3 regions of the Massilia oculi genome follow, and region 2 is predicted to be linked to each of the others. Evidence: riboswitches for the same ligand, from Rfam matches in the RefSeq annotation. Region 2 holds a riboswitch; each other region holds the start of a gene.
What was found. Region 2 has a riboswitch for cobalamin ahead of DIR46_RS14610 (cobaltochelatase subunit CobN). Riboswitches for the same ligand answer to the same signal wherever they lie in the genome.

Region 1: linked by a shared signal. The riboswitch ahead of DIR46_RS10310 (TonB-dependent receptor domain-containing protein) and the one ahead of DIR46_RS14610 (cobaltochelatase subunit CobN) in region 2 are both predicted to bind cobalamin.
Region 3: linked by a shared signal. The riboswitch ahead of DIR46_RS06040 (TonB-dependent receptor) and the one ahead of DIR46_RS14610 (cobaltochelatase subunit CobN) in region 2 are both predicted to bind cobalamin.

The regions. Positions count from the first base shown of each region.
Region 1 is NZ_CP029343.1:2,217,930-2,222,110, reverse strand. It holds gene DIR46_RS10310 (TonB-dependent receptor domain-containing protein) at 1-1,525, opposite strand, end outside; cobalamin riboswitch at 1,591-1,823, opposite strand; gene DIR46_RS10305 (histidine phosphatase family protein) at 1,843-2,385, opposite strand; gene DIR46_RS10300 (adenosylcobinamide-GDP ribazoletransferase) at 2,385-3,167, opposite strand; gene cobT (nicotinate-nucleotide--dimethylbenzimidazole phosphoribosyltransferase) at 3,164-4,181, opposite strand, start outside.
Region 2 is NZ_CP029343.1:3,190,108-3,194,288, forward strand. It holds gene ssb (single-stranded DNA-binding protein) at 1-157, shown strand, start outside; gene DIR46_RS14605 (ROK family transcriptional regulator) at 339-1,589, opposite strand; cobalamin riboswitch at 1,739-1,958, shown strand; gene DIR46_RS14610 (cobaltochelatase subunit CobN) at 2,144-4,181, shown strand, end outside.
Region 3 is NZ_CP029343.1:1,303,658-1,307,838, reverse strand. It holds gene DIR46_RS06055 (hypothetical protein) at 1-223, shown strand, start outside; gene ylqF (ribosome biogenesis GTPase YlqF) at 509-1,456, shown strand; gene DIR46_RS06045 (DODA-type extradiol aromatic ring-opening family dioxygenase) at 1,457-2,281, opposite strand; cobalamin riboswitch at 2,368-2,617, shown strand; gene DIR46_RS06040 (TonB-dependent receptor) at 2,687-4,181, shown strand, end outside.

The DNA.
Region 1 (4,181 bases), 970 kb from region 2:
GCAGGTCGACGCCCATCAGGCGGGTGCTGCCGGCCAGCGAGAAGCCTTCGAGCAGGCCTTCGTTGACGTTGTAGGCGCAGCTGCGGTTGATGCCGTCCGGGCACGGGGTGCTCGACACGATCATGTCGGTCAGGCGGTTGTGGAAGTAGGTCGCATCCAGCTGGTAGCCGTTGCCGTCGTAGCGCAGGCCCACTTCGCGGTTGCGGCCTTTCTCGGGCTTGTTGGTTTCCAGGCCGTAGCCGGGGAAGTACAGCTCGTTGAAGGTCGGGGCGCGGAAACTCGTGCCGACGCTGGCGGTGGCGCGCAGGCCGTTGCCGAAGTCGTAGCCATAGCCGGCGGCGCCAGTGTTCTTGCTGCCGTAGACCGAGCGGTCGTGGCGCGCGCTGACGTCGATCAGGTGCTGGCCGCGCTTGGCCGAGTAGGCGGCCGCATACGAATTGGTGATGCGCGAGCGGCGCATCGACGGCACTTCTTCCTTGCGGTGCGTGTACAGCAGTTGCAGCGTGTCGCGGCCGATGGCGATGTCGTTCTGCCAGCTGAACTCGTCCTGCTGGGTGTCGATCTGGCTGGCGCCGGACGGCGTCGCGTTGGTGAAGTTGCCCGACTTGTCCTCCGAGCGCGCGTACTGCAGCGTGCTGTGCCAGTTTGGCAGGATCTGGTTGCGCATGAAGACCGCGGCGGTATTCAGGTCGTTGTCGCTGTGGACGTCGTAGTTGGCGGTGCCGCTGTCGTACTGGCTGAACAGGCGGCTGACCAGGAACTGGGCGCCGATCTCGTGGCCTGGCGCGAGCGCCATCGTCACGCGGCCGTTGGCGTTGCGGCGGCGGTAGCCGTCTTCGTCAGGATTGTAGCCCGAGGCGCCCGGGCGGGTGGACGAGAAGCCGTCCGAATCCTCGTAGCCGGCGCCGAACGCATAGCTGACGGCGTTCGGGCCGCCGCTGCTGCCGTAGATGCCGGCGTCCGCCTGGCGGGTGGCGTTGCTGCCCACGCCGAGCGAACCGGTGACGACCGGGGCGCCTTCGCCCTCGCGGGTGAAGATCTGGATCACGCCGGCGATGGCGTCGGCGCCATACAGGGTGCTGAGCGGACCGTAGACGATCTCGATGCGGTCGATGGCGCCCAGCGGGATGGCGTTCCAGCTGGCCGTGCCGGTGGTCGCCGAACCGAAGCGCACGCCGTCGACCAGGACCACGGACTGGTTGGCGTTGGCGCCGCGAATGAAGACACTGGTAGTGGTGCCGGCCGCGCCGTTGCGCGAGATCTCGATGCCGCGCTGGCGGCGCAGGATGTCGGCCACCGAGCCGGCGCCCGAGCGCGCGATTTCCCCGGCATCGATGACGGTGGTGTCGGCGATGACGTCGGCGGCGCGCTGGGCGGTGCGGGTAGCGGTGACGACGACGGTGTCGGCTGCCGGAATGGCGTCCGGCGAAGGAGCAGGTGAAGGTGCGTCAGCGAAAGCGGCGGACGAGATGACGGCGAGGGCGAGCGAGACCGCGGCGGCTTGCCGGGTTACTGGAAAATTCATGAACTGTTTCTTATAAAGGACAACCAGCCGACGTCCCCGTAGGCCAGATTGAACGGCATCGCACGAGGCGACGCCACCTTTTGGCCGGTATCCGGGCTGACAAGTATGGCCGTCCGACCTTCCCATGCATGCGCACAGTGGTATGAGGGGACGGTTTGCCGCATGGCTCGGGGAGAGCATGCGGCACTTGCTTACCGTTGCGGGGGCAGCACACGTTGGCCCTTGAATAGAGCTTCGTGTTTCCCGTTTAACTGCGACTGCGAACGCAGGCGCGAGCACCAAAACGCCCTCATTATAAGGTGTCGTCGGAGGTGTTGTCAGGTTTCCAGCATCATCACTTCACCGTAGTCGATCCGGTGTGGCGCCTGGGCGGCGCGCAGCGCGGCCTCGACCAGGGTGCCGCCGAGGTGCAACGAATGCAGCAGTCGCATGGTGCCGGCGTGGCAGATGATCAGGGCCTGCGCATGTCCTTCGCGTCGCATGTCGGCATCGAAACCGGCCACGCGCGCAGCCACGTCCATCACGCTTTCGCCGCCGCCGGGATGGTAGTGCAGCAGGTCGGCGCTCCAGTCGTCGATCTCGCTGCGGGGGATGTCGTCCCAGCTGCGCATTTCCCAGGCGCCGAAGTCCATCTCGGCCAGGCGCACGTCGAAGGCTGGCGCTGGCGAGAGCCGCTGCGCCAGGACGGCGCTGCGGGCGAGTGGACTGGCGTAGACCGGCATCGCGCCGGGCAGTCCCTGGTTCGCCAATGCTGTCAGCACCCGTTCGACGTCGGCTTCGCTCGCCGTGAGGTCGCTGCGGCCGTAGCAGTGCCCGGCCGGCACCTCGGGCCGTGGATGGCGCACCAGGTAAATACGCATCAGGCCAGCGCGCCGCGGCCGAGCGTGGCGAGTACCGCGATATAGATGGCTACCTCGGCCAGCTGCTGCACGGCGCCGAGGCAGTCGCCCGTATAGCCGCCGAGCCGGCGCGTGAACTTGCGCGCCAGCCAGCGCGTGGCCAGCATGGCCGCCAGCACCGAGGCGACGATTGCGGCCAGGTCGAGCAAGCCGAAGGCCAGCAGGACAAGCGCGGGCAGCATCACGGTGAGCGTGGCGATGCCGAATTCCCGGTCGCTCATGCGTACCGCCAGCGGCTTGGCCTTGCCCTCGGCGCGGGCGTATTCCATCTGCCAGATCAGGGACGTGGCGGCCAGTCGCGAGAGCGGGTGGGCCAGCAGCAGGGCGGCGATGGCGCTGGCCGGCGGCAGGCTGGCAACTGCGGCCAGCTTCGCGCCGAGCATGCACACGATGCCGATCGCGCCGTAGGCGCCGACGCGCGAATCCTTCATGATCTCGAGCGCGCGTTCCTTGGTCATGCCGCCGCCCAGGCCATCGCAGGTATCGGCGAAGCCGTCTTCATGGAATGCGCCGGTAACGTAGATCGTCGCGGCGGTGGACAGCACGGCCGCCACCGCCGCCGGCAACCACTGCGCGGCCACTAGATAGACCGCCGCACCGATGGCGCCCACCACCACGCCCACCAGCGGGAAGTAGCGCGACGCGTGGTTCAGCCAGGCCGGTTCGAAGCCCACCCAGCGCGGAATCGGCAGCCGCGTGAAGAATTGCAGCGCGATGAAGAACAGGCGCAGCTGGTGCGTCATGCCGAGCGTTCGCTGACTTGCGCCGAGGCGAAGGTGGCCATCTCGTTCAGGAAGTTGGCGCTGGCGTGCAGCAGGGGTAGGGCGAGCGCGCTGCCGGTGCCTTCGCCCAGGCGCAGGCCGAGGTCGAGCAGCGGGCGGGCGCCGAGCTCCTCGAGCAGCAGGGCGTGGCCATGCTCACCCGAGCAGTGCGAGAACACGCAGTAGTCGAGGATGTCCGGCTGCAGGCGCGCCGCCACCAGCAGCGCGCTGCTGACGATGAAGCCGTCGATCAGCAGCACCTTGCGCAGCTCGGCCGCCTTGAGCATGGCGCCGGTCATCATCGCGATCTCGAAGCCGCCGAAGGTGGCCAGCACCTCGAGCGGCTGGACGGCGTGGGCGTGAAGGGCCACGCTCGCCGCAACGACGTCGGCCTTGTGGCGGACGCCGTCCGGCGTGAGGCCGGTGCCGGCGCCGACGCAGCGCGCCAGCGGCCGCCCTGTCAGCTTGTGCATGAGGGCCGCGGCGGAGGTCGTGTTACCAATGCCCATCTCGCCGAAGCCGACCACGGTGCCGGGCAGGTCGCGCACCAGCGCCATGCCGTGTTCGAGCGCCGTTGCGCACTCTTGCGCCGTCATGGCGGGTTCGAGCGCGAAGTTGCGGGTGCCGTTGGCGACCTTGCGATGCACGAGGCCCGCGCGGTCACCGAAATCGTGGTTCACGCCGGCGTCGACCACGTGCAGCGCGCAGCCATTCTGGCGCGCGAACACATTGATGGCGGCGCCGTTGCCCAGGAAGTTCTCGACCATTTGCCAGGTGACGTCTTGGGGGAAGGCGGAGATGCCTTCGGCCACGACGCCGTGGTCGGCGGCGAATACCAGGATCGCGGGCTGGGCGATGGTGATCCTGGTTGAGCGTTGTATCAGGCCCAGCTGGCCGGCAAGCGATTCCAGTCGCCCCAGGCTTCCGAGCGGCTTGGTCTTGTTATTGATGGCGTCCGCCAGGGACTGGGAGAGGGCGGCGTCGGCGATAGGGGCG
Region 2 (4,181 bases):
CGACAGCATGGGCGGCGGTATGGGCGGCGGCATGGACGACGACTACTCGGCCCCGCAGCGTCCGGCTCCGCGCCAGGCGCCACCGGCCCCGGCCGCGCGTCCGCAGCCGAAACCGGCGCCGAATTTCTCGGATATGGATGACGATATTCCGTTCTGATATTTCCGGTCTGAGCGGTACGACAAACCCTGTGAGTGCATCATTCGCAGGGTTTTTTTTATGGACGGCGATCTGGTCGTTAACCCAGTAACGGAACTCAGCTGCAGTTGATATTCAAGATATTCCCGTCCGGATCTGTTACCCACACGATCTTCATCTTCCCGGCATAGCGCACGCCTTGCTAGCGCCGGGCCGCCTTCAGGAACAATCCATGCGCCGGCGCGAAGTTCGCATGCAGCGGCAGGTAGGCCGCGCCGATGACCTTGGCCGTCATCCCGATCGTCCCCGCCATCACCAGCGGCCGCTCGGTGCCCTGCCAGCTGTAGCGCGTCATCTGCTCCTGCATCGCGGCGATCAGGCGTTCGAGCAGGGCGCGGCTGACGGCGCCGTCGACGATCACGCCATCCAGGTCGAGCAGGCAGGCCGCGCCGGTGACGCCGAAGGTGATCGCATTGGCGGCTTCCTCGATCCATCGCAGGGTCACCGCTTCCCACGGCCCGCTCAAGAGGCGTTCGTCGCCGAACGCCAGCGGCGCCAATCCCGCCTGGGCATGCATCTCTTCGAGCCGCACCAGCGAGGCCGCACCGAGCAGCTGCGGCGCCACGCCGCGTTCTGCAGTATCGGCCAGGCCCAGGGGCATCGAACCGATCGCGCCGGCGTTGCCGAACTGGCCGCTGTGCGGCTCGCCGTCGATCACCAGGCCGCCGCCGACCAGGGTGTCGACGAACACGTACAGATAGCTTTTCAGCGTGCGTCCGCGGCCGGCCACCAGTTCGGCCACGCAGGCCGCGATCGTGTCCTTGGCGAAGTCCACGCGCAATGGCGTCATGGCCTGCAGGCGGATGCGCACGTCGACCCGGCGCCAGGCTTCCGCCTCTTGCGGCAGCAGGCTTTCCAGGCCGTGCCAGGTGCCCAGCGTGAGCGGGGCGGCCAGGCCGATGCCGGTCAGGCGCGGCGCCAGTTCAGGGCCGAGGAAGTCGTCCACCTCGCGCAGCCTGGCGTCGATGGCGGCGAATACCTGCTCCACCTCGGGGCTGGCGTACGGCGTCGACGACTGCCAGCGCAGCGCGCCCGTGAAATCGAGCAGCACCACGTCCAGCGCGCGCCTGCCGATCTGGATGCCGATCGAGAACGCGCCTTCCGGATTCAGGGCGATCGGCTGCGACGGCTGGCCGACCTTGCCGCGCACGGCGTCGCGCTTGACCACCAGCTGCTCGTCCAGCAGGCGGTTGATGATCACCGAGGCCGTCTGGGTACTGAGCTTGGTCAGGCGCGCGACTTCGGCCTTGGGCAGGCTGCCATGGGTGCGGATCGCCTGCAGCACGACCCGCTCGTTGAACTCGCGCATGCCGACCTGGTTCGAGCCGACGGTGCGCAGCAGCGGCATGGTGGCGGGATCGAAGGCGGTAGGCGGTACGTTATCGGGCGGCATGGCGCGGGCGTTCAAGGGGCGGGACGGCTGGAAGCCGCCAGTATAAATCCATTCCCCGTAAATAAACCTGTGCGATTTATTTTTCCGGGCATGCGCGAATGCGAGGAAAAATAATGCGGTGACAACTGGTCGAACTTGGCGGTAGAATCGCGCCCAATCAAGTGAATGGTGCCTTCCTGCTCGTCTGCAGGGAGGTGAAACGGGAAGCCGGTGACGTGCGCGATAACCATCGAGCGCCAGTCCGGCGCAGCCCCCGCTGCTGTAAGCCTGACGACTCCGGTCGAACGCCACTGTGCCCCGCGCACGGGAAGGCAGGACCGGGGAAGGAAGACGGCGAGCCAGAAGACCGGCCATCCACGATGCATTCGTACGTCCCGGGGTGAGGGCGTGCCTGTTGGTTGTCCGCTGTTCCTTCTTTTGCTGCTCGTGCTGTCGCCAAGGCGGTCGTGCGCCCTCCTGGCGTGCGCGCAAGCGTCCCTGTTCATCGTGGAAGGATGGCGGCTGCCTGTTGTCATGCGCGCGTCTAGCGCGCTGCTAAAAGGTCGACGTTCAACATGAACACGCTTCTCCTTGTCCGCATCTGCGCCGTGCTGACGTTCCTGCTCGCCTGCATGCCGGGCTTCCAGCACGCCAGCGCCGCCACCCTGTTCGCCGTGGTCACCGAGCGCGCCGCGCCGGGCGCCATCGAGGCCGCCCACCGCCACCTGGCCAGCCATCCGCGCGACCGCATCCTGCTGCGCACCCCGGCCCAGCTGATGGCGGCGGGCGAGCGCGAAGTGGGACAGTGGATCGCCGGCGCCAACACCATCCTGGCGGTGTCGCTGTTCGGCGACCCGGCGCGCCGCATGAAGGATGCCTTGGCGCGCCATGCCAGGCCGGACACCGCCGTGCTGGCGCTGAATGGCGAGGCGACCCTGAACCTGATGACGCGCTCCCGCCACGGCAGCCTGGCCGGCTTCTCGCCCGAGCTGCTGCGCCAGCTGGCGGGCGAGGCCCCGCCGCCGGCCGCGCTGCAGGCGGCCGAGCTGGAGCCCGCCGCCCGCCACTGGCTGGCAGCGCGCCGCGTGTGGCAGGCGGGCGGCGTCGACAACACCACGGAGCTGATGCGGCACCTGCTTGCGCCAGGCACGGCCCTTGCCGATCCGCAGCCCGAGCCGACCCTGCGCCTGCGCGCGCGACAGCGCGAGCTGCAGGACGCCGCCGCCTGGGGCAATGCCTCGAAGCTCGGCCTGCAGGACCGGCCGACCGTGGTCGTGCTCGACCTGGCGAACATGGATGGCGTGGTGCCCGCCGCCTTGTGCCGCCGCATCGAGGAACTCGGCCAGCCCTGCGTGCAGCTGCTGACGCGCTGGGGCGGCGCCTCGCGCGAGGCGCTGGAGCGCCTGCCGCAGCTGGTGGCGCCGGCCAAGCCGGCCGCACTGGTGGTGCTGCAGGACTTCGTGGTCGGCGCCGCGGAGGGCCGGGCGGCAGTGGAGGAGGCTTTCAAGCGTCTGGACATCCCGGTGTTCAAGGCGATCCGCCTGTCGGACCGCACCGCGATGCAGTGGCAGCTGTCGCCCGACGGCCTGCCGCCCGACTCGGTACAGTACCGCGTAGCGCTGCCCGAGCTGCAGGGCATCGGCCAGCCGATGGTGGTGGCGGCCCTGGGCCAGGCCGAGCGCGACCGCCAGACCGGCATCGAGAACCGTCCTCCGGTGCTGCTGCCGGCCGAAGTCGACCGCCTGTCGGGGCGCGTGGCGCGCTGGCTGGCGCTGCGCGCCAAATCGAACGCCGACAAGAAGGTCGCGGTGGTCTACTACAACCATCCGCCGGGCCGCCAGAACATCGGCGCCGACAACCTCAACGTGCCGGACTCGCTGTTCGAGATGCTGCATGCCCTGAAGGCCGCCGGCTACACGGTCGGCGAGCTGCCGGCCTCGCCCGAGGCGCTGCTCGACATGATCATGGCGCGCGGCGTCAACCTGCCGGAAGACCGCGCCGCGCTGCGCGAGATGGCCGGTACCGTCAACGGCGTCACGGCCCAGGATTACGCGCGCTGGTTTGCGACCCTGTCGCCGCGGGTGCGGGGCGAGATGCAGGACGGCCTGCTGGGCCGCCTGCATGCCGACGTGCTGGCGGCCGAGAAGGCCGGCGAGCGCGCGCTGGGCCGCAAACAGGCCGAAACCGTGATCGAGGAGCTGCTGCACCTGGTCGAGGGCGTCGACCATCCGCAGCGCGTGCAGGCCACGCGCGACCTGCATGCGCTGGAAGAGGGTTATTTTTCCTGCCTGGACGACGTCAAGCCACGCCCCTGCCAGTCGCTTGCTCCCCTTTATCGGCGCCTGATCGGCTACGGCATCGAAGGCATGCGCGGCTGGGGGCCGGCGCCGGGCAAGGTGATGGTCGACGGTGGCAGGATGCTGGTGCCGGGACTGGTGTTCGGCAACGTCTTCATCGGCCCGCAGCCGCCGCGCGGCTGGGAAGTGGACGAGGAACTGCTGCACGCGAACACCAGCATCACGCCGCCGCACCAGTTCCTGGGCTTCTACCACTGGATCCGCGACCGCTTCAAGGCCGACGCCGTGGTGCACGTGGGCCGCCACTCGACCTACG
Region 3 (4,181 bases), 1.9 Mb from region 2:
CCCCGACCGCCTGCTGCTGCCGCGCCTGGAGGGAAAGGTGTTTGCCAGCCACACCCGATCGCTCGACGGCGTGCCGGATGTCGAATGGCAGAGCGAGGAACGCAGCCGCTACCTGGCCGAGTATGCGAAGGACCGCGCCGCGGCCCGTGCGCGGCTGGCGCGCTTCGATCCGCAGGCGATCTTGCCGCCGGCCGACTGCCGGATGGACAGGATGGATCAATAGGGAAGCAGGGGCAACTGCTCGACCATCGCCGACACCACGATGGCGCAGCACAGCATCAGCACGCCATACCAGCGTGCCAGCGACCGTTTCAGTTTTTCCCTTATGCGCATTCCCATCTCCGTCTTGTGCAGGCAAGAGGGCAGTGTGCGCGCGGAATATGTCATCAGTGTTGCAATAGCTCAACGGTGTGCATGTTGGAAAACAGCCTTGTGGCTGCGCCGCTACGTTTGTGTCGACGCTCAGCGTAAAATAGCGCCTTGGACGAAAGATTAAGAGAGCAATAGTATGTCGATTCAATGGTTCCCTGGCCACATGAACGCGGCCAAGCGGGAAGCGGCCGAGCAGATGGAAAACATCGATCTGGTGATCGAGGTCCTCGATGCGCGCCTGCCCGAGGCGAGCTGCAACCCTTTGGTGGAAGAGCTGCGCAAGTTCCGCCAGCGTCCCTGCCTGAAGGTCCTGAACAAGATCGACCTGGCCGACCCGAACGCGACCGCTGCCTGGAAAGCCTATTATGATGCCCAGGAAGGCGTGACCGCCTATCCGATGACGACCAAGAAGCCGGCCGACGTCGCCCGCATCCCGGACCTGGCCCTGTCGCTGGCCCCGCACCGCGGCGTGCCGACCAAGCCGTTGCGGATCATGATCATGGGCATCCCCAATGTGGGAAAGTCAACGCTGATGAACGCGCTGCTGAAAAAGCGCGTGGCCAAGGTGGGCGACGAGCCGGCCGTGACCAAGACCCAGCAGCGCCTGTACCTGAACAAGAACGTGGTGCTGGTCGACACCCCCGGCATGCTGTGGCCAAAGATCGCCATGGCCAGCGACGGCCTGATGCTGGCCGCCAGCCACGCGATCGGCACCAATGCCCTGGTCGAGGAAGAAGTGGCCGAATACCTGGGCGAGCTGCTGCTGGTGCGTTATCCGCAGCTGCTCACCGCGCGCTACGGCTTCAAGACCGAAGGGATGGACGGCGTGGCCGTGATCGAGGGCGTGGCCCAGCGCCGGGGTTTTCGCGTGCGCGGCGGCGATTTCGATTACGAGAAAGCTGCACATACCCTGTTGCAGGATTACCGCCAGGGCGCGCTGGGCCGCATCAGCCTCGAGACGCCCGAGTCGCGTGCGGCCAGCCTGGCCCGGCACGAGGCCGAAGTGGCCGAGAAAGCCCGTATCGCAGCCGAGAAGGCCGCCGCCAAGGCCGAAGAAGCGGCGCGCGGCAAGCGCGGGACGTAATCACGCCGCTGGCGGTGCTCCGAACCTGAAACTCGACACCGTCAGATTTCCCATGAACGCCTCTTCATGATAGACGCAGGCCGCCGCCTCCTGCCCGGCCGCCCCCAGCGCCACCATCAGCGGAATCAGGTGTTCCTCGCGCGGATGCGCGGCGCGCGCCATCGGCGCCGTATCCCAGCGCAGCAAGGCCTGTTCGCGCCGAGCCGGATCGAGGTCGAGCAGCGCGTGCTGCAGCCAGCCATCGAAAGCCTTCGAGGCCTCGCGTCCGTTCGGCCCGAACTGGCGCAGGTTGTGGTACGACAGCCCGCTGCCGATGATCAGGATGCCCTCGTCGCGCAGCGGCGCCAGCGCGCGGCCCGCCGCCAGGTGGGTGGCCGGATCCAGGTCGCGCCGGATCGACAGCTGCACCACCGGCATGCGCGCTTCCGGATAGACCGGGTACAGCATCGAGAAGGTGCCATGGTCGAAGCCGCGCTCGGCATCCAGCGCGGCTGGATGGCCCGCTGCCCCGAGCAGGTCGGCCACGCGCCGCGCCAGCGCCGGCTCGCCCGGCGCCGGGTACCTGACCTGATAGGTATGCGGCGGGAAGCCGCCGTAGTCGTAGATCATGCCGGGCGCCGTGCCGGACGACACCATGAACTGCGGCGTCTCCCAATGGGCGGTCACGACCAGCACCGCGCGCACCGTCTCTCCAGCCTCGGCGCGTAGTGCGGCCAGCGAGTCCGCCAACTGGTCGTAGGCCGCTCCGTATTGCTCGCGCATCCACGGCCAGGGGCCGCCGCCGTGCGAGACGAAATAGGTGGGCAAGGTGGGCAAGCGCGCCATGATCGCTCCTGTCGGGCATTGAAACGGCCATGTTAGCCCAAGCGGCGAGCGCTTGCCGGCGGTCGGGCGGGCCGCACCTTGTCAAGGTATAATCGCCCCGTTTTGGTGCTCTCGCGCGCATCCTGGTGCGCGAAGTTAAACGGGAAACACGACATGGCCGCGCCGCGCGCCGCCGTGGAAGTGTGCTGCCCCCGCAACGGTCAACAAGCGCCGCGTCCCCATTCAAGAGGCGTGGCGGGCGGTCTCGACAACCACTGTGCCAGTGTCCATCCTGCGCAGGAAGGTGAGGCCGTCATGCTTGCCAGCCCGGATACCGGCCAACACAGGTGGAAGCGCCAGGCGCTTCTAGTTGACTCCGGGCTGCGGGGAAGCAGGCCGGTGCCTTTTATCGAGAACACATTCATCATGATTTTTGCAGCTGCACCGCGCCGCGCGCCACTCGCACTGGCTTGCGCATCCGCCCTGTTCGCCCTCGCCACCCCGGCGATCGCCCAGGATGGCTTGCCGTCCGTCGTCATTACAGGCCCGCGCTTCCCGGCCCAGGCCACGCCGATCGGCGCCACCGTCATCACCGCCGAGCAGATCCGCAGCGCCGGCGCCACCGACGTCAACCAGGCGATCCGCAAGATCGGCGGCGTGTTCGGCCGCCAGAGCCTGGACGGCTCGTCCGACTTCGGCCTCGACCTGCGCGGCTTCGGCACCAACAGCGCCCAGAACACGGTGGTGCTGGTCGACGGCGTGCGCCTGAACGAGAACGAGCTGGCGCACACGGTGCTGTCGACGATCCCCGTGGACACGGTCGAGCGCATCGAGATCACGCGTGGCGGCAGCAGCGTGCTGTATGGCGATGGCGCCACCGGCGGCGTGATCAACATCGTCACCCGCCGCAGCGCTGGCGCCGGCACCCACGGTTCGCTGTTCGCCGAAGCCGGCCGCTTCGACCACCGCGACCTGCGCGCTTCGGTCTCCCACGGCGCCGGCCCATGGTCGTTCGACGCCGCGGTCAGCGACCGCAGCACCGATAACTACCGCGACAACAACAAGTACGAACAGACCAGCTTCAGCGGCGGGCTGCAGTATGCCTATGCGCCGAACGGCCGCGCCGGCCTGCGTGTCGAGAGCGCGCGCTCCGATTCGCGCCTGCCAGGCTCGCTGAGCGAAGAGCAGTTCCTGACCATTCCGACCCAGACCAATACCCCGAACGATTACGGCTCGGTCGACACCGATCGCGTGACCGCCTTCGTGGAGCACCGTATCGGCAACGTCGACCTGGCGGCCGAGCTGTCGCACCGCGAGCGCGACGTCTCGTCCACTTACGATTTCGGCGCACCATCGACGTCGATCTACGAGGCCGGGCAGACCCAGTTCTCGCCGCGCCTGCGTCACACCCTCGACCTCGGCGACAAGCGCAACGAATTCGTCACCGGCATCGACCTGATCCGCTGGGACCGCAAGGTCACCTCCAGCTTCTCGGCCGGCGACGCGCGCCAGGACTCGAAAGCCTTCTACCTGCGCGACGAACTGCGTTGGAATGTGCCGCACAACTCCCGCCTGGCGGTCGGCGGCCGTCACGAGCGTTTCGAGAAGGACTACAGCGACCCGCTGGCGTTCCCGCCAGTCCTGGGCGAGCACCGCAAGCAGTCGCTCAACGCCTGGACCGTGGAAGGCAGCATCGACGTGATGCCGCTCGTGACCGTGTTCGCCAAGGCCGGCCGCAGCTACCGCATCGCCAACATCGACGAGAACGCCTACCGTTCGACCCTGGACGTGCTGGAGCCGCAGACCTCGCGCGACCTGGAACTGGGCGTCAGCGCCGGCCTCGATGCCCGTAAAGTGACTGCCCGTGTGTTCCGCCACCGCCTGACGAACGAGATCTTCTACGACCCGACCATCGGCTATG